4 regions of the Streptomyces sp. NPDC058008 genome follow, and region 3 is predicted to be linked to each of the others. Evidence: riboswitches for the same ligand, from Rfam matches in the RefSeq annotation. Region 3 holds a riboswitch; each other region holds the start of a gene.
What was found. Region 3 has a riboswitch for cyclic di-AMP ahead of ACFVS9_RS03535 (M23 family metallopeptidase). Riboswitches for the same ligand answer to the same signal wherever they lie in the genome.

Region 1 (5,045 bases), on a different contig from region 3:
CTCTCGGCCTCGGCCGACCGCTCCTTCGCGCCGTTGTACTCCTCGGTCGCCACCTCGGCGTCGTGGTAGAGCCGGTCCACCTTGGCCTCGACCTGGGCCGGGGTGAGGCGGGGGTTGGCCTGCGCGGCGCCGTCGAGGACGGTCGCGGCCGCCGCTCCGGCGAGGGCGAGGGTGGCCGCCCGGCGGGCGGCGGGCCCGGTGAACAGACGCTGCCTGGGCTTGCGGTGAGCGGCTTCTCGATGGGCGGCCACGGGGGTGGTGCGTCCTTCCGTTCGACTGCCCGCCGGGGGGTACCGCCGGGCCCGCCGGGGTCCCGCGGCGGGCCGCCACAGGGGGAGCGGCCCGCCGCGGGACTTCCGGCGGGGCGACCGGGATGCCGCCCGGTGCGGGGGCGGCGATGCGGATCCGGTCACCTGGGAGGGACGCTAAACCCGGCACACAGGGCGGAGGCGTAATGACAGGTATTGCCCTCATGTGCTGTTTCGTTTCCGTCCAATGACCGGAAAAATCAACCGGAGTCCGGCAATCCGTGCAGCTCGGGGGCAACTCATCGGTAAGTCCTACCTGGCCGAAGAGTGGTGATATGGCCGCGGTTAGGCTGCGGCCATGGACGTACTCATCAATGTCTTCGTGGCCTTGCACATCATCGGTATCGCCTCCCTGCTGGGCGGTTTCCTGACCCAGATGAAGGCCATGGGGGCGGGCACGGCCCGCTTCGTCCCGGCCATGCTGCACGGCGCGCTCACCATGCTCGTCACGGGCGTCGCCCTGGTCGGCCTCAACCAGGCCGACGACCACACCGTGAACAACATCAAGATCGGCGTCAAGCTGCTGGTCCTGATCGTGATCCTCGCGCTCGTCTACGTGAAGCGGGACGAGGAGAAGGCGGACAAGGGCGCGTTCGCCGCGGTCGGCGGGCTGACGGTCGCCAACATCTTCATCGCCACGCTCTGGACCTGAGCGGGCGGCGGTTCCGGCGCCACGCTCCGGCCTGAGCGGCCTCATCGGACGGTGGAGGGCCCGGGGATTCCCCCGGGCCCTCCACCGCGTGCGGGCGCCGTGGGCTACGCCGGGCGCACGCTGCCGTAGATCGGCATGTAGTAGATCGACTCCTCGCGGACGTTCGCGCCCGGCTTCGGCGCGTGGATCATCATCCCGTCGCCCTTGTAGATCCCGACGTGGCTGATGTCGTCGTAGAAGAAGACCAGGTCCCCCGGCCTGAGGTCCGCCGTGGCCACGCGGGTGCCGACCTCGACCTGGTCCCACGTGGTGCGGGGGAGGCTGACGCCCGCCGCCTTCCAGGCGGCCTGGGTGAGCCCGGAGCAGTCGTACGAGGACGGGCCCGTCGCCCCCCACACGTAGGGCTTGCCGATCTGGGCCCGTGCGAAGGCCAGGACCTTCTCGGCCTTCGTGGCGTAGCCGCTGCCGGAGTCCGTGCCGGTCCCGGCTCCGGTCCCCGTGCCGGTCCCCGGCTTCGCGGCCTCCTCCTTGGCGCCCTGCCCGGCCTTCTTCTTCGCGGCGGCCTGCTGCCTGGCCAGCTCCTCCGCCTTGCGCCGGGCCTCCGCCTCCTTCTTGCGCTCCAGCTCCGCGAGCCGCGCCTTCTCCTCGGCGGTCAGCTCCGACAGCAGCGAGCGCGCCTCGGTGAGCTTCGTCTGCACCTGCTGCTTGCTGGTGCGCAGGGAAGCCTGCGACTTCGTGAGCGTCTCCAGGCTCTTCGTCGCCTCGACGCGCTTGGCCGCCGCCTCCTTCTGCTGCGTACGGAAGTCGGCGACCGCCTTCTGCTGCTGGCTGGTCATCCGGGCCATCAGCTGGTCCTGGTCGAAGTACGACTGCGGGTCGTCCGCGAGGAAGAACGTCGCCGTCGGGGCGATCGAGCCGGTGCGGTACTGCGCGGCCGCGTAGCCGCCCAGCTCCCTGCGGGTCTCGTTGAGCTTGTCGGCCCGCTTCGCCGCCGCCTCCAGCAGCGCGTCGACCTTGGAACGCTGCTCGGCCGACGCGGTCTTCGCCTGGTTGTACTCCTGTGTCGCCACCCCGGCCTGCCGGTACAGGGAGTCGACCCGCTTCTGCACTTCCTCGATGCCGGGCTTGGGCTCGGCCGGTGCCGCCGTCGCGCTCTGCGTGGAGAGCAGGGTGACGGAGGCCAGCGCCGCGGTCGTGAGACCGATGGCGGGGGTGGTGCGCACCCGGGTGCGCGGCTTGCGATGCGATGCCAAGGCCGGCATCTCCTTCCGTGGACCGCCTACCGGGTTAGCTGTCGGGTTCGGGCGGAACGGAAGGCTGCCCTACGGTCCGGTGGGGAAGGACCGATTCACCCCGGTGCTGCGTGTGGGTCCCCGGTTCCGGCCCCGACGAGGGGGTGCGGATTCGGCGGGGGTGCCCGTGCGGCGCGGTTCGCCTCAAAGGGGTACGGGGCACCCGTCCGAGCACGCTAACCAACCCGTGGTGCCCCTGTGAAGGTTGATGTTCGATATGCCCGATACATTTTCGTGACCTTTCCCCCGTGGTCGTCCCCGTGGCCGGAAGACGCCCCGGAATTTCACGTTCCGTGTGCGGTCGGTCTCGATACGCGCACGGTCCGGGGTACTTGTCGCCGATGCGGCCCGGGCTGTCGGTGCGTCCGCCTAGACTCGTGAGGCGATGAGCAGCCTCTTTGACGACAGTTTCCTGACCGGCCTCCAGCAAGCGGAGGACGGCCCCCCGCCGCCCCCCGAGGAGCACGCGCCCGAAGCGGTGCCGGAGGGCCTCTTCGAGGACGTCTTCGACGCGCCTCCGCCGCCGCGCGACGCCCACTACCGCGACGGCGCCCCGCGCCCCGTCATCGACGCCGCCGCGCTGCTCGACGGGCTGAACACCGAACAGCGCGCCGCCGTCGTGCACGCCGGATCGCCGCTGCTCATCGTCGCCGGGGCCGGCTCGGGCAAGACCCGGGTGCTCACCCACCGCATCGCCCACCTCCTGGCCGAGCGCGGGGTGCACCCGGGGCAGATCCTCGCGATCACCTTCACCAACAAGGCCGCCGGCGAGATGAAGGAGCGCGTCGAGGACCTCGTCGGCCCGCGCGCCAACGCCATGTGGGTCATGACCTTCCACAGCGCCTGTGTGCGGATCCTGCGCCGCGAGTCGAAGCGCCTCGGCTTCACCTCGTCGTTCTCGATCTACGACGCCGCCGACTCCAAGCGGCTGATGGCGCTGGTCTGCCGCGACCTGGACCTCGACCCGAAGCGCTACCCGCCGAAGTCGTTCACGGCCAAGGTCTCGAACCTGAAGAACGAGCTGATCGACGAGGAGACCTTCGCCGGCCAGGCCGCCGACGGCTTCGAGAAGACGCTGGCGCAGGCGTACGCGCTCTACCAGGCCCGGCTCCGCGAGGCCAACGCCCTGGACTTCGACGACATCATCATGACGGCGGTGCACCTGCTCCAGGCGTTCCCCGACGTCGCCGAGCACTACCGCCGCCGCTTCCGGCACGTCCTGGTCGACGAGTACCAGGACACCAACCACGCCCAGTACACCCTGGTGCGTGAGCTGGTGGGCCCGTCCGGTGAGGCCGACGCCCCGGGCGAGCTGTGCGTCGTCGGTGACGCGGACCAGTCGATCTACGCCTTCCGCGGCGCGACCATCCGCAACATCCTCCAGTTCGAGGAGGACTATCCGGACGCGACCACGATCATGCTGGAGCAGAACTACCGCTCCACCCAGACGATCCTCTCCGCGGCCAACGCCGTCATCGAGCGCAACGAGAGCCGCCGCCCCAAGAACCTCTGGACGAACGCCGGCGCCGGCACCCGGATCGCGGGCTACGTCGCCGACACCGAGCACGACGAGGCGCAGTTCGTGGCCGACGAGATCGACCGGCTGACCGACGCGGGGGACGCGAAGGCGGGCGACGTCGCCGTCTTCTACCGCACGAACGCCCAGTCCCGTGTCTTCGAGGAGATCTTCATCCGCGTCGGGCTGCCCTACAAGGTCGTCGGCGGAGTGCGCTTCTACGAGCGCAAGGAGGTCCGGGACATCCTGGCCTACCTCCGGGTGCTCTCCAACCCCGAGGACACCGTGCCGCTGCGCCGCGTCCTCAACGTGCCCAAGCGCGGCATCGGCGACCGGGCCGAGGCGATGATCGACGCCCTCTCGATGCGCGAGAAGATCTCCTTCCCGCAGGCCCTGCGCCGCGTCGACGAGGCGTACGGCATGGCGGCCCGCTCGGCCAACGCCGTGAAGCGCTTCAACGCGCTGATGGAGGAGCTCCGCACGATCGTGGAGTCCGGCGCGGGGCCGGCCGTCGTGCTGGAGGCCGTCATGGAGCGGACCGGCTACCTCGCGGAGCTCCAGGCGTCCACCGACCCGCAGGACGAGACCCGGATCGAGAACCTCCAGGAGCTCGCCGCCGTCGCCCTCGAATTCGAGCAGGAGCGTGCGGAGGAGGAAGGTTCGGGGACGCTCGCCGAGTTCCTGGAGAAGGTCGCGCTCGTCGCGGACTCCGACCAGATCCCCGACGAGGACGAGGACGGCTCCGGCGTCATCACCCTGATGACCCTGCACACGGCCAAGGGCCTCGAATTCCCCGTGGTCTTCCTGACGGGCATGGAGGACGGCGTCTTCCCGCACATGCGCGCCCTGGGCCAGGTGAAGGAGCTGGAGGAGGAGCGCCGGCTCGCCTACGTGGGCATCACGCGCGCCCGCGAGCGCCTGTACCTGACGCGTGCGGCGATGCGGAGTGCCTGGGGGCAGCCCTCGTACAACCCGCCGTCGCGGTTCCTGGAGGAGATCCCGGACCAGCACCTGGAGTGGAAGCGCAAGGGGCCGATGGCGGCCTCGGCGGGGCCGACGTCCGGCATCACGTCGTCCCTGTCCTCGTCGCGGGCGAAGTCGGGGCCCTCGGGGTTCGCCACCCGGCGCACCTCGGAGAAGCCGGTCGTCGCGCTGGCGGTCGGGGACCGGGTCACGCACGACCAGTTCGGTCTGGGCACGGTGACGGCGGTCGAGGGGTTCGGCGACCAGGCCAAGGCGACGGTCGACTTCGGCGACGAGAGGCCGAAGAAGCTGCT
Region 2 (5,045 bases), on a different contig from region 3:
ACCGCAGGTGGCAGGGGTTCCACAGGCGGCGGGCGGGTGTGCTGCAAGGGGGGTGCGATCATCTCGGCCATTCTTAAATCAGTTGCTTGACTCAATGGATGGTGAGCGATTGCCTGTATCCCGAGACGCCTTCGAGCGAGGAGCCGGCTGATGGAGCGCACGGTGCGGGCCGAGCAGGTCAGCGAGACCAGGGAGCGGATCCTGCGCGCCGCCGAGCGGCTCTTCGCCGAACGCGGCGTCTACGCGGTGTCCAACCGCCGGGTCAGCGAGGCCGCGCGGCAGGGCAACAACGCCGCGGTCGGCTACCACTTCGGCACGAAGGCCGACCTGGTCCGTGCGATCGCCCGGAAGCACAGCCGGCAGATCGAGGAGGCCAGGGAGCGTCAGCTCGCGGGTATCCAGGACCCCTCGGACATAGCGGAGTGGGTGGCCTGCCTGGTGCGGCCCACCACCGAGCACCTGGCCACGCTGGGCAGCCCCACCTGGTTCGCACGGTTCTGCGCCCAGGCCATGACCGACCCCGCGCTGCAGGACATCATGGCCGAGGAGTCGCTCGCCTGCCCGCCGACGCTGCGGGCCCTCGACGGGCTCAACCTCTGCCTGCCCGACCTGCCGCCCGAGGTCCATATCGAGCGCGCCGCGATGGCGCGCAACCTGGTCCTGCACACCTGTGCCGAGCGTGAACGGGCCCTCGCGGCGAACACCGCCACCTCCCGCACCAGCTGGCACGACACCGCCACCGGCCTGATCGACGCGGTCGTCGGACTGTGGACCGCGCCGGTCACACCCTGCCGCTGACGACCCCTCCGCGCCACGCCCATCCCCCCACAGGTGCATCGACGGCCCCCTCGACCCGGGCCGCCGTAGCCCGGACAGAGGCTCCATGACTCCCTCCCGCCCCCGCCAGGCCTGCGCGTACGCCGTGGAACGGCCCGGCTGCGGACCCTGGACGCGTACGCGGTCCGGTCCGCCGGGTTCCGTTCCGGCGCCCCCGCGCTCCGCGCCGCCGCCGTAGCCACCCGACCTCGGCCGGACAACCCGCCGCAACAGCAGCGGACGGCGTTCGCCTCCGTTTGCCCCGGCGTACCGCGGGCGCCCTCCGCCAGGACCGGCGGCCCCGCTCACCGACCCCTCGAAACCGCCCGCGCCTGTCAACGGCCGGCGGCACGTCAGCAACCCGCACGACGAAGTGAGGAAGCGATGACCAGCACGGTAGGTACGGAAGGTCCGCAGAGCACGTCGGCCCCGGAATTCCCGATGTCCCGGGCGGCGGGCTGCCCCTTCGATCCGCCACCCGCACTGAAGGCCGAGCAGGAACAGGGCCCGCTCAGGAAGGTCCGGCTGTGGGACGGCTCCACCCCCTGGCTGGTGACCCGCTACGCCGATCAGCGCACCCTCCTCGCCGACCCGAGGGTCAGTGCCGACATCACCCGCCCCGGGTACCCCAGCCCCGCCCCGCTGCGGGGCTCGACCTTCAGCTTCATCCTCATGGACGACCCCGAGCACGCGCGGCAGCGGCGGATGGTGACCGCCCCCTTCACGATCAAACGGATCGAGGCGCTGCGGCCGGCCGTCCAGAAGATCGTGGACGGACTGATCGACGAGATGCTGTCCGGGCCTCCGCGGACCGATCTCGTCCAGACGTTCGCGCTGCCCGTCCCGTCGCTCGTCATCTGCGCACTGCTCGGAGTGCCCTACAGCGACCACGACTTCTTCCAGGAGAACAGCAGGGCCCTCATCAGCCGCACCCTGCCCCCCGAGCAACGGAACGCGGCCCACGACAAGCTGATCGGCTATCTGGACGAGCTGATGGGCCACAAGATCGCCCGGCCCGCAGACGACCTGCTGTCAGGACTCGGCACCCGGGTCGAGGCGGGCGAGCTGTCCCGCCGGGAAGCGGCCGAGATGGGCGTGCTCCTGCTGCTCGCCGGACACGAGACCACGGCGAACATGATCGCTCTGGGCACCCTCGCCCTCCTCCAGAACCCCGACCAGCTCGCCCTGCTCCGCGACACCGAGGACCCGAAAACGGTCGCCGGCGCGGTGGAGGAACTGCTGCGCTACCTCAACATCACGCACACCGGCCGCCGCCGTGTGGCACGGGAGGACATCGAGATCGCGGGCGAGGTCATCCGGGCCGGCGAGGGCATCATCGTGCCCAACGACATCGGCAACCGCGACCCCGAGGTCTTCGCCGACCCGGACCGGCTCGACCTCCGGCGTGACGCACGGCGCCACGTCGCCTTCGGCTTCGGCGTGCACCAGTGCCTGGGGCAGCCGCTGGCCCGCATGGAACTACAGGTCGTCTACAGCACGCTCTACCGGCGCATCCCCACCCTCCGGCTGGACGCGCCCCTGGAGGAGCTGTCGTTCAAGCACGACGTGTCCGTCTACGGCGTGCACGCCCTTCCGGTGGCCTGGTGACCCCTCGTCCCCTCATCCGCCCCGCAGTGACACCGACCACGAAGGAGTGCTCATGAAGGTGATCCTCGACCAGGACAAGTGCGTGGCGTCCGGGCAGTGCGTGATCGCCGCCGACGACGTCTTCGACCAGGACGACGACGGCATCGCCGTACTGCTCGACGCCGAGCCGGACCAGGCCCGGGCGGACGACGTCCAGCAGGCCGCTGCCGTCTGTCCGGCACTCGCCATCCGTATCCAGGGCTGACGCACGGGTCGGGCGGGGGCCGCGAGCCGCGCCGGTCCACGCCCGACCGCACCTCCTACGGGACGGGGCGGTGCCGGCCCGTGGTGGCGCGGACCGTCCGGCCCCCGCCTCAGGCGGGTGATCAGGTCCCGAGCCCGGGTACGGCACGGTCTGCGGCATCCGGGCGAAGGGGTCTGCGCAGGAGCCCGGAAGTGCCTCACGGCAGGGGATGCGGTCACGGAGGACCGGCCGCGACCCTCTCGCCGTGGGGCACTTCTCGCATGTCCGGGACGGGTGCTGTGCCGCTGAGGCCCCGGGGCTGGCCGTAGCGGAGCCGCGCCCGCTCGTGGCGGCCCACGCGCCCCGCCCCGCCCCGTGCACGGCGTGATCCGGGCCCTGCCCCTTCCTCGGGGGTCGAGGGCAGGACGGTACGACCGAGGCCGGTGTACGGACACCTCTCGCGCGGCACGGACACCGAGGCGGGCCCCCCTTCCCGGGCTCGCCCCGCCCTCAGCCGTCGCCCCGCCCTGCCCCCAGCCGTCGTCCTGCCCCCGCCGTCGCCCCGCAGCAGGACGGCGCACCTCACGTGCTCAAGGGCCTATGGCCTGGGGCGCCTCCCGGCCCGTCCGGCCGTCTCAGTGCGGCTTCCAGCTGAGCTTGCCGCCGCCCACCCACCGGACCGAGGCCGGGTCGTCGAGGTCATGGACGATGATCCCCACCGTCGCGGCGGCGATCAGCACGTCCGTCATCGCGGTCGCGTTCCCGATGACCTCGCCGTCGATCTCCACGGTGCGGAAGGGCGGGTCCCCGGGCTGCACGGGCAGCACGGTGATCCGTGGGGCCGGGTGGTGCGGGCTCTCAGTCATGGGCGGATCGGTTCCACGTGGGCCCTCCGGGTATGCCTGAGCACCCACCACATGGCCCTTATGCCCGTTTTAGGGCGCTTTTGGAATTTAATCCCGTAATCCATAAAAGGCCATTTCGTGTGACCTGAGCCCCTTCGCGCTGGAGCAAATCGCCCGAATCGGACTCCGTGACCAGGGTCACCTTATGTGGACCGGACGCCCGGATGCGGAGGCCGGTTCCCTTCTGCGCCAAGAGGGGCGAGCGGCGCGGTGTGGGGTGGATTACATGAATTCCCGTGAATTGATCTTGCGAATGAATTGTGATCACCGAAGCAGGCTTGTTCCTTTCCCTATTTCTCGCCTACGGTCACCATCACTCCGGGCGGAACGCCGAATCCTGCCGCCGCCCGGTTACCCGACCACTTCTCGTACGGCAGGAGCGGGGGACCCAGGTAAGTGCCGATCCGGTATCCGGAGCGGCTCGGGGTGAAGTCGCATTCGTATGCGGCCGGGCATCTCCAGCTCGAACCCGACAGCTCACTTCGCAGGCGACGGAGAGGAATTCAGCATGCCCGAAAACGGTAAGCACCGTAGCTTCAGGACCCGTTCGCTGACCCGCGGCATCATCGCCGTGAGCACCGGCGGAGCCGCTCTGGCCCTCCCCGTGATCGGCGCGACGAGCGCCTTCGCGGCCCCGGCCCAGCCGGTCGCCGTCGAAAAGGCGGCGACGTCTACTGCCGTGACCGGCAAGGGAATTGCCGCGCAGAAGTCCGAGTCCGCGACCTATTCCGTGATCTTGGGTGACACCCTCGCCAAGATCGCACGCGAGCATTCCGTCAGCGGTGGCTGGAAGGCTCTGTACGAGGACAACCAGAAGGCTGTCGGCGGAAATCCGGACCTGATTCACCCGGGCCTGAAGCTGACCATCGGCGCCAAGGCCGAGAACAAGTCCGCGGACAAGGCCGGGAAGGCCGAATCCAAGGCCTCCGCCTCGTCCGACCGCGCCGAGGGAAGCGCCGACCGCGCCGACCGTTCGGAGCGGGCCGGAACCTCCATAGCCGAGGACGCCGTCCCCGCTGCCCAGGCCGTTCCGGCCGCCGAGCCGGTCACCTACACGAACGACCTCGACGGCTGGATCAAGGAGTCGCTCGCCGTCATGGCCGAGCACGGCATCCCCGGCACCTACGAGGGCATCCACCGCAACATCATCCGCGAGTCCTCGGGCAACCCCCAGGCCATCAACAACTGGGACTCCAACGCCGCCGCGGGCATCCCGTCCAAGGGCCTGCTCCAGGTGATCGACCCGACCTTCCAGGCCTACCACGTGCCCGGTACGTCCATGGACAGCTACGACCCGGTCGCGAACATCACCGCCGCGTGCAACTACGCCGCGGACAAGTACGGCTCGATCGACAACGTCTTCTCGGCCTACTGAGTCCTCCCCGAGGCCGGACCGCCGACGCACGCGCGTGTGACGGCGGACGGGTGACGGAGTGACAGGACCGGCGGGTGGTGGGGGGGGGGGGGGGGCCCCCCCCCCCCCCCCGGGGGCC
Region 3 (5,045 bases):
CGTCGTGGAACAGCTCCAGCGGCCACAGGGTGATGGCGACCCCCACCGTGTCCACGGGGTGCAGGTCGAAGTCGAACGAGGTGACCACGCCGAAGTTCCCGCCGCCGCCCCGCAGCGCCCAGAACAGGTCGGAGTGCTCGCCGGGGTTCGCGGCGACGAAGGTCCCGTCGGCGAGGACCACGTCGGCGGAGACCAGGTTGTCCACCGTCAGGCCGTACCTGCGGGTGAGGTAGCCGTGGCCGCCGCCCAGGGTGAGTCCGCCGATCCCGGTCGTGGACATGATCCCCGCCGGGGTGGCGAGGCCGAAGGCGTGCGTGGCGTGGTCGAAATCGCCCAGCGTCGCGCCCCCGTCGGCCTGCGCGGTCCGGGTGGCCGGATCGACCCGCACACCACGCATGGGGGAGAGGTCGATCGTGACCGCGCCGTCGGACAGGGCGAGCCCGGGACCGCTGTGGCCGCCGCCCCGGACGGCCATCTCCAGGCCGTTGTCGTGGACGAAGCGGACCGCCGCCATCACGTCCGCCGTGTCGTGGCACTCGACCACCGCGGCGGGCCTCTTGTCGATCATGCCGTTGTAGACCGTACGGGCCCGCCCGTACTCCGGGTCCTCCGGGCCGACGACCGGGCCGCGCAGGGTGGTCCTCATCGTCTCGAGAAGGGTGCCGTCCATGATGATCGTCGTCTCCTCGCGCGTACGCGCCCGGCCTCCCCTGGCACTCGCATCCGGGTGAGGCTGCCGGGCCGGCGCCGGCACCCGGGGATGCCGCGCAGACGGGACCGAACACCGAAAGGCTTCCCCTTCAGCGTCCCGCCGCCGCGGGGGCGGCGCAATCGCGCGCCGTGCACCGGACCAGGCCGGGCCACGGCGCGGGGCCGGCCCGCCGCGCGGCTGCGGGGTACGTCCCGGACCGCGCACCGGTGCGTCCCCGCGGCCGTTCTACGCGTACGGGCCCACGAGCCCGGTGGACCAGGCACCGGACGCGGCGCCGAGCGGTCCGCCGAGACGCCGGGATCCCGCCGGGGCGACGGCACGGCCGGGGGCAGGTCTGTGCGGTGTGGGACAGGGGGGGCGGACTCACCGGGCGGGCGAAATTCGGGATCGCGGGACGGGGCAATGCCTTCGGATACATCGCGTGCGTCAGCAACTGCCGCTCTGCCGGAGGAAGTTGCTGACGCAGCGGCGGATCGGGCGGATGCGCTCGCGGCGCTGCGTGGAGGGGAAGGCCGTCGTGTGTGGTCGGAGCACCGTCCCGGATGGCGTAGAGTTCTACTCACAACGACGCGGGGTGGAGCAGCTCGGTAGCTCGCTGGGCTCATAACCCAGAGGTCGCAGGTTCAAATCCTGTCCCCGCTACTGAAGACAGAGGCCCGGATCCTTCCAAGGATCCGGGCCTCTGTCGTGTGCCGTCCTCCGGTCGCCGGTGGCGGGCTTGACCTTGACGCCGCGTAAAGGTCCAGCGTCTTCGGCATGGAGTGGTCCGTCCAGGAGATCCTCGGGCGGGCCGGCACCACGAGCCGCACGCTCCGGCACTGCGGAGGCGTCGGTCTCCTCGCGCGGAGCCGCACGGGCGCCAACGGCCACCGCTATGACGACCAGGAGGCCCTGGTCCGGCTCCAGCGCATCCCGCTGCCCGCGATCAGGGACGTACGGGAGGGCCGGCGGGGCACCGCCGCGGCGCTCCGGTCCCATCTGCGCCTGCTGGAGCAGGAGCGGGAGCGGGAGCGCATCGGGCGGCAGATCGCCTCGGTGCGGACCGCTCTCCGCCGGACGGAGGAAGGGGAGGAACTCATGATCGAAGAAGTGTTCGACTGATTCGACCATGCGGAGTACGAGCAGGAGGTCACCGAGCGCTGGGGGCGGGAGGCGTACGAGCGGGGTGACCGGTGGTGGCGTGGCCTGACGAGGCCGGGCGGGCCCGCTTCCAGGGCGTGCGCGAGGCCGTCGCCCGGGACCACGGGCGGGCCGGGGCGGCCGGCCTGGAGCCCGGCGGCGAGGAGGCCCAGGACATCGCGCGGCGCCACTGCGACTGGCTGTCGGCGACCACCGGGATCACCCGCGCGTACGTGACCGGACTCGGGGAGACGTATGCCGCCGACGCCCGCATCGGGAGGAACTACGATCGCCACGGAGACGGGACCGCCGTCTTCGTACGGGACGCGCTGACGACCTACGCGCGGCGCCGTCTCTCCGGCCGACCCCCGGAGGGCAGGGCCGGCGGGCTCCCCCCTTTGGCCGATGACGAGTCGCCGCTCGGCGCGGCTCCGGCCAGCCTGGGTGGGGCGCGGTACCGTCCGCAGCCGTGGGTGGACCGGGCAGGAGCGCACAGGTGCGGAAGCGGCACGGACGGCGAGGCGGAGTCGCCGGGAACTCCCGTTCCCGGCGATTCGTGCGCGCGCTGCCCGCCCTGCTGATCTGTATCGGGGTGGTCCTCGACTTCGGTACGCCGACGGCGGTCACCGCCGTACCGCTCTTCGCCGCCGCCCCGCTGATCGCCGCCCCGTTCTTCTCCCTGGCCAGCACCATGCGGGTCGCGGGGGCCGCGATCCTCGTGGTGCTCGTCATCCGCTTCTCCCAGGGTGTGCTGGGCGAGGTCGCGCCGATCACGGATCTGCTGACGCTGGTCACCGTCGCCGTGCTCTCCCTCGTCATCAACCGCGTCGTGCGCCGGGGCAACGAGCAGCTGGCCTCGGCCAGGTTCATCGCGGAGACCGCCATGCGCGCCGTGCTGCCGACGCCCGACGACCGGATCGGCGGCATGCTGGTCGCGGCGCGGTACGAGGCGGCGCAGGCGGACGAGTTCGTCGGCGGAGACCTGTTCGCCGTCGCGGACACCCCGTACGGGGTGCGCCTGGTCGTCGGGGACGTACGGGGCAAGGGGCTGGACGCCGTGGCGGCGGTGGCCGTCGTGATCGGGGCATTCCGGGAGGCGGCCGAGCAGGAGAGGTCGCTGGAGGGGGTGGTCCAGCGGCTGGAGCGGGCACTGGCACGGGAGGGCACGCGCCGGGGCGGGCTCGACTCCATGGAGGGGTTCGTCACCGTGGTGGTGGCGGAGATCCCGGTCGGCGCCGACACCCTGCGGGTCATCAACCGCGGCCACCCCGAGCCGATCGTGCTGTACCCGGACGGGGATCTCGACGTGCTGGCGCCGACCACCCCCGCCCTGCCCCTCGGGATGGGGCTGGGCGCGTGGCCGGACCGGTCGGACGAGTGGACGCTGCCGGCCGGGGCGATGTTCCTGGCGTTCACCGACGGCCTCTCCGAGGCGCGGGACGCGCAGGGCGTCTTCTACGACCCCGCGGCCCGGCTGCGCGGCCGGCTCTTCCCTGGGCCCGAGGAACTGCTGTCCGCCCTCACCGACGACGTACGGCTGCACACCCGCGGACGGTCGACGGACGACATGGCCCTCCTCGCGGTCGCCCGCCCCGCGCGGGGTCAGCGGGGGCGGCGGACGACGGTGAAGATCGTGCGACGGGACAGTGAATGACCGGTCGCGACGGTCGGTAGTCGAAGGACCCCGCTCCGCATAACATTTGACGCACCGTCAGAAACTGCTGGCCGGATGAAGGGCTCTCAAGTCGCCCGTTTGAGACCGTTTGACCCCTGAAAGTCCAGGCCGAAGCCGTGAACGATCTATCGGAACGGCTTGGAATCGGGCCCGGGTGTCTATTAACGTTCGATAACGCAGCGCGGTTGTACCTGCCGTCGCAAGAGGCGGCACCGTGCGCAGCGCCGAATTCCGCAAGGGAACCGGGGAACCACCTACATGGGGTGAATCGGACACCTGTGTCTCGTGAGAGACGAAGGGGCCCGTAGGAGACCTTCCTGCTCCGAACCCGTCAGCTAACCCGGTAGGCGAGAAGGAAGGAAAGGAGTGCGCCCACGTGGCGTCCAACCAGCCTGCCCCCGGGGCCCCGTCACCCTTCAGGTCCGACAGCTTCGGTGATGAGGACAGGACGTGGGAGGAATGGAACCCCACCGAGGAGTCCGTCCGTCCCGTCCGCGGCCGGCATCGCGTGGCCAAGCAGCGCGGCCTCGCCCGTAGCTCCACCGTCCTCGGCGTCGGCGTCATCGCGGCCGTCGGAGCGGGCGGCATGGCCACCGCGCAGAGCAAGCCGCCGGTCTCCATATCCCTTCCCGATTCCATCGCGGACAGTCTTCCCGATGCCAAGTCCCTGCCCGGCGTAGGCGCGTTCATGTCCGGCGGCTCCGACTCGGGCCACGAGACGGTCGCCGCGTCCTCCCCGCTCACCACCGCCGGTATCACCGCCGCCGAGGCCGAGCAGGGCGCCACCGACGCGGGCGAGGCGCTGCGCGCCCGCATCCTCCAGCAGGCCGAGCAGCAGCAGGCCGGGGCCGACGCCGACGCCCGGGCCGCCGAGGAGCAGGCGGCCGTCGAGGCTGCCGCGGCCCAGGCGGCGAAGAAGCAGAGCGCCGCCGAGGCCGAGGCCGCGGCGGAGAAGAAGGCGGCCGAAGAGGCGGCCGCGAAGAAGGCCGAGGCCGAGCGGCTGGCCAAGCTCGCCGCCAGTTACGCCGTCCCGACCTCCTCGTACTACATCAGCTCGACGTTCGGTCAGTCCGGTTCGATGTGGTCCTCCGGCTATCACACCGGGCTGGACTTCGCGGCCCCGACCGGCACCCCGGTCAAGGCCGTCCACAGCGGCACGATCAAGTCGGCCGGCTACTCCGGTTCCTACGGCTACCGCACGGTCCTGGTGCTCGATGACGGCACCGAGATCTGGTACTGCCACCAGTCCTCGATGGACGTGACGGCGGGACAGAAGGTCAGCACCGGCGACACCATCGGCCGCGTCGGCGCGACCGGCAACGTGACCGGCGCCCACCTGCACCTGGAGGTCCACACCGCGGACGGCTCGGGCATCGACCCGATGAGCTGGCTCCGCGGCAAGGGCCTCACCATCTGAGCCCGCGGGTCCTTCCGTGACGGGCCGGGCCCGGCCGGGGAGACCTGACCGTGGCCGGCCCGCGCGGGCCGGCCACGCCCGCGCAGGCCGGGCGCACCGGTAAGCGCTCGGGATGCGGGAGT
Region 4 (5,045 bases), on a different contig from region 3:
GGCCGGCGGCCAGCGAGTGGCCGACCAGGACGTGCAGGCACTTGACCCGGTCCGGCATGCCGCCCGCGCTCGGGAAGCCCTCCAGGACCTCGATCGCGTCGCGCCGCGCGAGGTAGTCCTCGTGCGCGGCCCGGTAGGCGGCGGCCAGCTCGGGGTCGGTCGCGAGCCGCTCGGTCATCTCCTTCATGACCCCGTTGGCCTCCAGCGTGCCGATCGCGGACGCGGCACGCGGGCAGGTCAGGTAGTACGTCGTCGGGAACGGCGTGCCGTCCTCCAGACGGGGCTGTGTCTCGACCACGTCCGGGTTGCCGCAGGGGCAGCGGTGCGCGATGGCGCGCAGTCCGCGCGGCGGCCGGCCGAGCTGGAGCTCGAACGCGGCGATGTCCGCGGCGGTGGGCGTGGTGGATTCGGTCTGCGGAGGGGGCGTGTCCATGCCTGCCTTGAATGTCATCGGTCGGACTGTATGAACCGGCGCGGGGCCGGGGCACGGCACGTGCCCGCGGACCCGCACCGGTGCGGGGTCATCGGCGGTCGGCGCTGTCCACGCCGTCCCAGAGGTTCGTGTGCCAGGGCCGCCCCGTCGCCCCCGGCTCGCCCCGGCGCACCTCGGCCGCGTCCGGGTCGACGACCGTGTAACCGGTCTCGCCGGGCATGACGTAGTGGAGGTGCTGGCGCGCGAGACGGCGGATGTACGCGTCGTCCCTGAGCCGCGCCTTCTCGTCGCGCAGCTCCTCGGTCCGCCGGTGCGCCTGCTGCGAGAGCCTCTCCTGTTCCGCGATCTGGTCGCGCTGGGAGATGTACTGCCGCATGGGGTACGCGAGGGCGACCACCAGGGAGCAGACGATCAGCGCGAGGAACGCCGCCCGGCCGGTGAGCCGGGAGCGCCGGGCCTGGCGCCGGTTCTGGGACCGGTAGACACGGGCCGCCGTCTGCTCGCCGAGCAGCCGCAGCCTGGTCGCGGTGGAGAACCGGTCGCGGTCCTTCCCGGCCATCTCTCACGCCTCCCCGTTACGCACGTCCGTCCCCGCACACGGTACGGGACCGGATGCGGGGACGGACGGAGGCTGGTGCTCCGGACTCGGGCTGTCAGCCCTCGAAGCGGAACCGCGGGAACGCCGAACGCCCGGCGTACACGGCGGCGTCGTCGAGGATCTCCTCGATGCGCAGCAGCTGGTTGTACTTGGCGACGCGGTCCGAGCGGGCCGGGGCGCCGGTCTTGATCTGGCCGCAGTTCACGGCGACGGCGAGGTCGGCGATGGTGACGTCCTCGGTCTCACCGGAGCGGTGGGACATCATGCACTTGAAGCCGTTGCGCTGGGCCAGCTCGACGGCGTCGAGGGTCTCGGTCAGCGAACCGATCTGGTTGACCTTGACGAGCAGGGCGTTGGCCGAGCCCTCCTCGATGCCGCGGGCGAGGCGCTCGGGGTTGGTGACGAACAGGTCGTCACCGACGATCTGCACCTTGGAGCCGAGCTTGTCGGTGATGACCTTCCAGCCCGCCCAGTCGTCCTCGTACAGCGGGTCCTCGATGGAGACCAGCGGGTACGCGGAGACGAGCTCCTCGTAGTACTCGGTCATCTCGGCGGCCGAGCGGGACTTGCCCTCGAACTCGTAGACGCCGTCCTTGTAGAACTCGGACGCGGCGACGTCGAGCGCGAGCGCGATGTCGCGGCCCGGGACGTAACCGGCCTCCTTGACGGCCTCCAGGATGAGGTCGAGGGCGGCGCGGTTGGACTCGAGGTTGGGGGCGAAGCCGCCCTCGTCACCGAGACCGGTGGACAGGCCCTTGGTCTTCAGGACCTTCTTGAGCGTGTGGTAGATCTCCGCGCCCCAGCGCAGGGCCTCGGAGAAGGACTCGGCGCCGATCGGCGCGATCATGAACTCCTGGATGTCCACGTTGGAGTCGGCGTGCGAGCCGCCGTTCAGGATGTTCATCATCGGAACGGGCAGCAGGTGCGCGTTCGGGCCGCCGAGGTAGCGGAAGAGCGGGAGGTCGGAGGCCTCGGACGCGGCGTGCGCCACGGCCAGCGAGACGCCGAGGATGGCGTTGGCGCCGAGGGAGCCCTTGTTCTCGGTCGCGTCCAGGTCGAACATCGCCTGGTCGATGAGGCGCTGCTCGGTGGCGTCGTAACCGACGAGCTCCGGGCCGATCTGCTCGATCACGGCGAGGACGGCCTTCTCGACGCCCTTGCCCTGGTAGCGGTTGGGGTCACCGTCGCGAAGCTCGATGGCCTCGAACGCACCGGTGGAGGCGCCGGACGGAACAGCAGCACGTCCCGTGCTGCCGTCGTCGAGGCCAACCTCGACCTCGACCGTGGGGTTGCCCCGGGAGTCGAGGATTTCCCTGGCTACGACGACGTCGATGGACGGCACGAGGCATCTCCTTCTGGGATCTGACACTGGTTGTGCAGGGTCACTGTGGCCTTGCGCCACGAGCCTAACCGGCTCGGCCCGCTCCGTCGGCCGTCCGCCCGTCCCCTGGGACGAAAAAGCACTCAAGGGCCTTCATTACGGGCAAAGCGCCAGAATCTTACTGGCAAGTAACCGCAAGGACCGGGCGCACCCCCGGCGGCGCGCCCCGCGACAGGGCCCCGGGCACGCCGGCCCCGCAGGGCCCTGACACGGCCGCGGCCCGGCGCGCGGGGGGTCTGCGCGCCGGGCCGGGCCGCCGGGGCGGAGGAGGACCCCGGACCGCTCGCGGTTACTTCAGGTGGAGCTGCTGGCCCGGGAAGATCAGGTCGGCGTCGTCGACGATGTCGCCGTTCAGCTCGAACAGCTTCTGCCAGCCGCCCTCGACCTTCTCGGCGCCGGCGATCCTGCTGAGGGTGTCGCCGGCCTTCACCTTGTACTCGCCGTCACCCTTCTCGACCTTCTCGCCGGTCGGGGTGGTGACGGTCTTCTCGGGGGCCGTGCGCTTCTCGCTGCGCGTGGCGGGCTGCTCGGTCCCGCGCTCCGGCGCGGCCTTCGGGGCCGTGTCGCCGTTCTTCGCGGAGCCGGTGTCGACGCCCGGGTCCACACCGTCGTTCGTCAGGCCGCCGGCACCGGCGCAGGCCCAGGCGCCCGGGCCCTGGAGGTCGAGGAGCTTCTCGGCGACGGCTATCTGCTGGTCCTTGGTGGCCAGGTCGGCGCGGGCGGCGTACTGCGTACCGCCGGCGGCGGCCCAGCTGGACTGCGAGAACTGCAGGCCGCCGTAGTAGCCGTTGCCGGTGTTGATGGACCAGTTGCCGCCGGACTCGCACTGGGCGACGGCGTCCCAGGTGTCGACGGAGGCGGCCGAGGCGCCGGTCGCGCCCATCAGCGGCACGGCGACGGCGGCACCGGTGACGCCGGCCAGGGTCGCGATGCGGACGGCCCTGGACGGGCGGCGGTGCTTGCCCTTGCTGGAAAGCAGCATGGTTCTCCTCACCGACGCCTACGAGGTGAGCTGTCGGGTTCGGGCCTGTGAGTTGCCCGGCCACCCGCACTCGCGGACGGCTTCACCCCGAGCCGCACCCTCACCGTCTCGCGACGGCCGGGTCCGGCACCTACCTGGGTCCCCCGCTCCTGCCTACGGCGCTTTACGCGTGGGTCCCCTTCGGCCGACGGCAGGATTCGGCGTGACGGTCGAAGGTGCCCGCGGTGCGAGCGGCTCCGACCGTAAACACACGCAACCCCTACATTCAAAGATGGACATAACGAGCAATCAGCGCGTAACGGTTCGGGAGGACGGATCATTTCCGCAGGTCGGAGCCAATATGGACGGACCGGGCGGACGGGGCGCACCAGTTGAAGCAAAGAGACCCATGTCTCACTTACGCATAAGTGGACATAGGCCTCTGAACTGCCCCCGCTTTCGGGGTGTTTTCCCGTATTTGATCAGCTGGCGGCGGGAGTCTCCGTCTGCGCGTCCGACGCGAGGCCGAGGTCCAGGCTCTGGCCGGGAAGGATCAGGTCCGGGTCGGAGCCGAGCGCGTCCTTGTTGGCCTCGTAGAGCGCGGGCCAGCCGCCGGGCAGCTCCTGCGCGTCGGCGATCGCCCAGAGGTTGTCGCCCTCCTGGACGGTGTACGTCCCCTCGGCGCCCTGACGGGCCTCCGAGGCGCCGCGCGAGGCGTGCCTGCCGCCCTCACGGCTGTCGTCGAGGTCCGTTCCGGCACTGGCCTCGGGGGCCGGCGCGCCGCGGTGCTTCCCGGCCTTCGCGCCGTCGCCCTTCGCGGAACCGGAGGTCTCGGACGCCTCGGGCGACGGCGTGGCGGACGGAGTCGTGCCGCCCTTGCCCGCCCCGTCACCCTTGCCCGCCGTGTCGCCGGACGCGTCCTTGTCGGTGCCGCTCTCCGTGTCGGCCCCGTCCGTGCCGTCCGCCGCGTCGGCCGGGTCCGACACCTCGGGCGAGGGGGTCCCGGACGGTGTGGCGGTGTCCGAGGGCTCGGCGGTCGGGTCGGTGCCCGGGTCGACGCCCGGAAGCACGCCGTCCAGGGCCAGCCCGGAGATCACGGCGCAGCTGGGCCAGGCCTGCGGGCCCTTGGCGTCCAGCACCTTCTCCGCGACGGCTATCTGCTGCGAGCGGCTCGCGAGGTCCGCCCGCATGGCGTACGCCGTACCGCCGTACGCGTCCCAGGTGTCCTCGGTGAACTGCAGGCCGCCGAAGCGGCCGTTGCCGAGGTCGGCACTCCACATGCCGCCGCTCTCGCATTCGGCGACCCGGTCCCAGGTCGACGCGTCGGCGGCTTGCGCGCCGCCCGCACCGAGCAGCGGGATGGCGATGGCCGATCCGGTGACGCCTGCGGCGACGACGATGGCGGGTGCCTGGCGAGGGCGACGGTGTCTGCCGGTCGCGGAGCCCATGGGATTGCCTTCCGTGTGACTGACATGTGACGGGTGAGTCGAACGGTGAACCTAGCCCTACTCGAACGTGTGTCACAAGTCGATGCAGCGGAGATCACGTGAAAGTCACGGAGTTGACAATCTGTCACCTTCACCGGGCGGGCGCCCGGGACCGAACTCCACGGGAAGCGTGCGTAGTCCACGCATGATGAGCCCGCCGCGCCAGCGCAAATCGGCAGGTTCCG

Region 1: linked by a shared signal. The riboswitch ahead of ACFVS9_RS19575 (NlpC/P60 family protein) and the one ahead of ACFVS9_RS03535 (M23 family metallopeptidase) in region 3 are both predicted to bind cyclic di-AMP.
Region 2: linked by a shared signal. The riboswitch ahead of ACFVS9_RS14935 (transglycosylase SLT domain-containing protein) and the one ahead of ACFVS9_RS03535 (M23 family metallopeptidase) in region 3 are both predicted to bind cyclic di-AMP.
Region 4: linked by a shared signal. The riboswitch ahead of ACFVS9_RS22060 (transglycosylase family protein) and the one ahead of ACFVS9_RS03535 (M23 family metallopeptidase) in region 3 are both predicted to bind cyclic di-AMP.

What each region holds. Positions count from the first base shown of each region.
Region 1 covers NZ_JBHVQX010000018.1:29,806-34,850, reverse strand. Annotated here, with positions in the region: gene ACFVS9_RS19585 (NlpC/P60 family protein) at 1-251, opposite strand, end outside; gene ACFVS9_RS19580 (hypothetical protein) at 607-960, shown strand; gene ACFVS9_RS19575 (NlpC/P60 family protein) at 1,065-2,222, opposite strand; cyclic di-AMP (ydaO/yuaA leader) riboswitch at 2,221-2,380, opposite strand; gene pcrA (DNA helicase PcrA) at 2,638-5,045, shown strand, end outside.
Region 2 covers NZ_JBHVQX010000012.1:192,127-197,171, reverse strand. Annotated here, with positions in the region: gene ACFVS9_RS14955 (TetR/AcrR family transcriptional regulator) at 151-798, shown strand; gene ACFVS9_RS14950 (cytochrome P450) at 1,201-2,424, shown strand; gene ACFVS9_RS14945 (ferredoxin) at 2,477-2,668, shown strand; gene ACFVS9_RS14940 (hypothetical protein) at 3,283-3,513, opposite strand; cyclic di-AMP (ydaO/yuaA leader) riboswitch at 3,871-4,056, shown strand; gene ACFVS9_RS14935 (transglycosylase SLT domain-containing protein) at 4,061-4,927, shown strand.
Region 3 covers NZ_JBHVQX010000002.1:386,662-391,706, forward strand. Annotated here, with positions in the region: gene ACFVS9_RS03515 (FAD-binding oxidoreductase) at 1-670, opposite strand, end outside; tRNA gene ACFVS9_RS03520 (tRNA-Met) at 1,281-1,354, shown strand; partial or broken gene ACFVS9_RS03525 (TipAS antibiotic-recognition domain-containing protein) at 1,469-2,190, shown strand; gene ACFVS9_RS03530 (PP2C family protein-serine/threonine phosphatase) at 2,301-3,485, shown strand; cyclic di-AMP (ydaO/yuaA leader) riboswitch at 3,719-3,871, shown strand; gene ACFVS9_RS03535 (M23 family metallopeptidase) at 3,883-4,923, shown strand.
Region 4 covers NZ_JBHVQX010000021.1:89,370-94,414, forward strand. Annotated here, with positions in the region: gene ACFVS9_RS22045 (DUF501 domain-containing protein) at 1-433, opposite strand, end outside; gene ACFVS9_RS22050 (septum formation initiator family protein) at 522-992, opposite strand; gene eno (phosphopyruvate hydratase) at 1,087-2,373, opposite strand; gene ACFVS9_RS22060 (transglycosylase family protein) at 2,702-3,394, opposite strand; cyclic di-AMP (ydaO/yuaA leader) riboswitch at 3,395-3,565, opposite strand; gene ACFVS9_RS22065 (transglycosylase family protein) at 3,856-4,821, opposite strand; gene ACFVS9_RS22070 (cytochrome P450) at 4,927-5,045, opposite strand, start outside.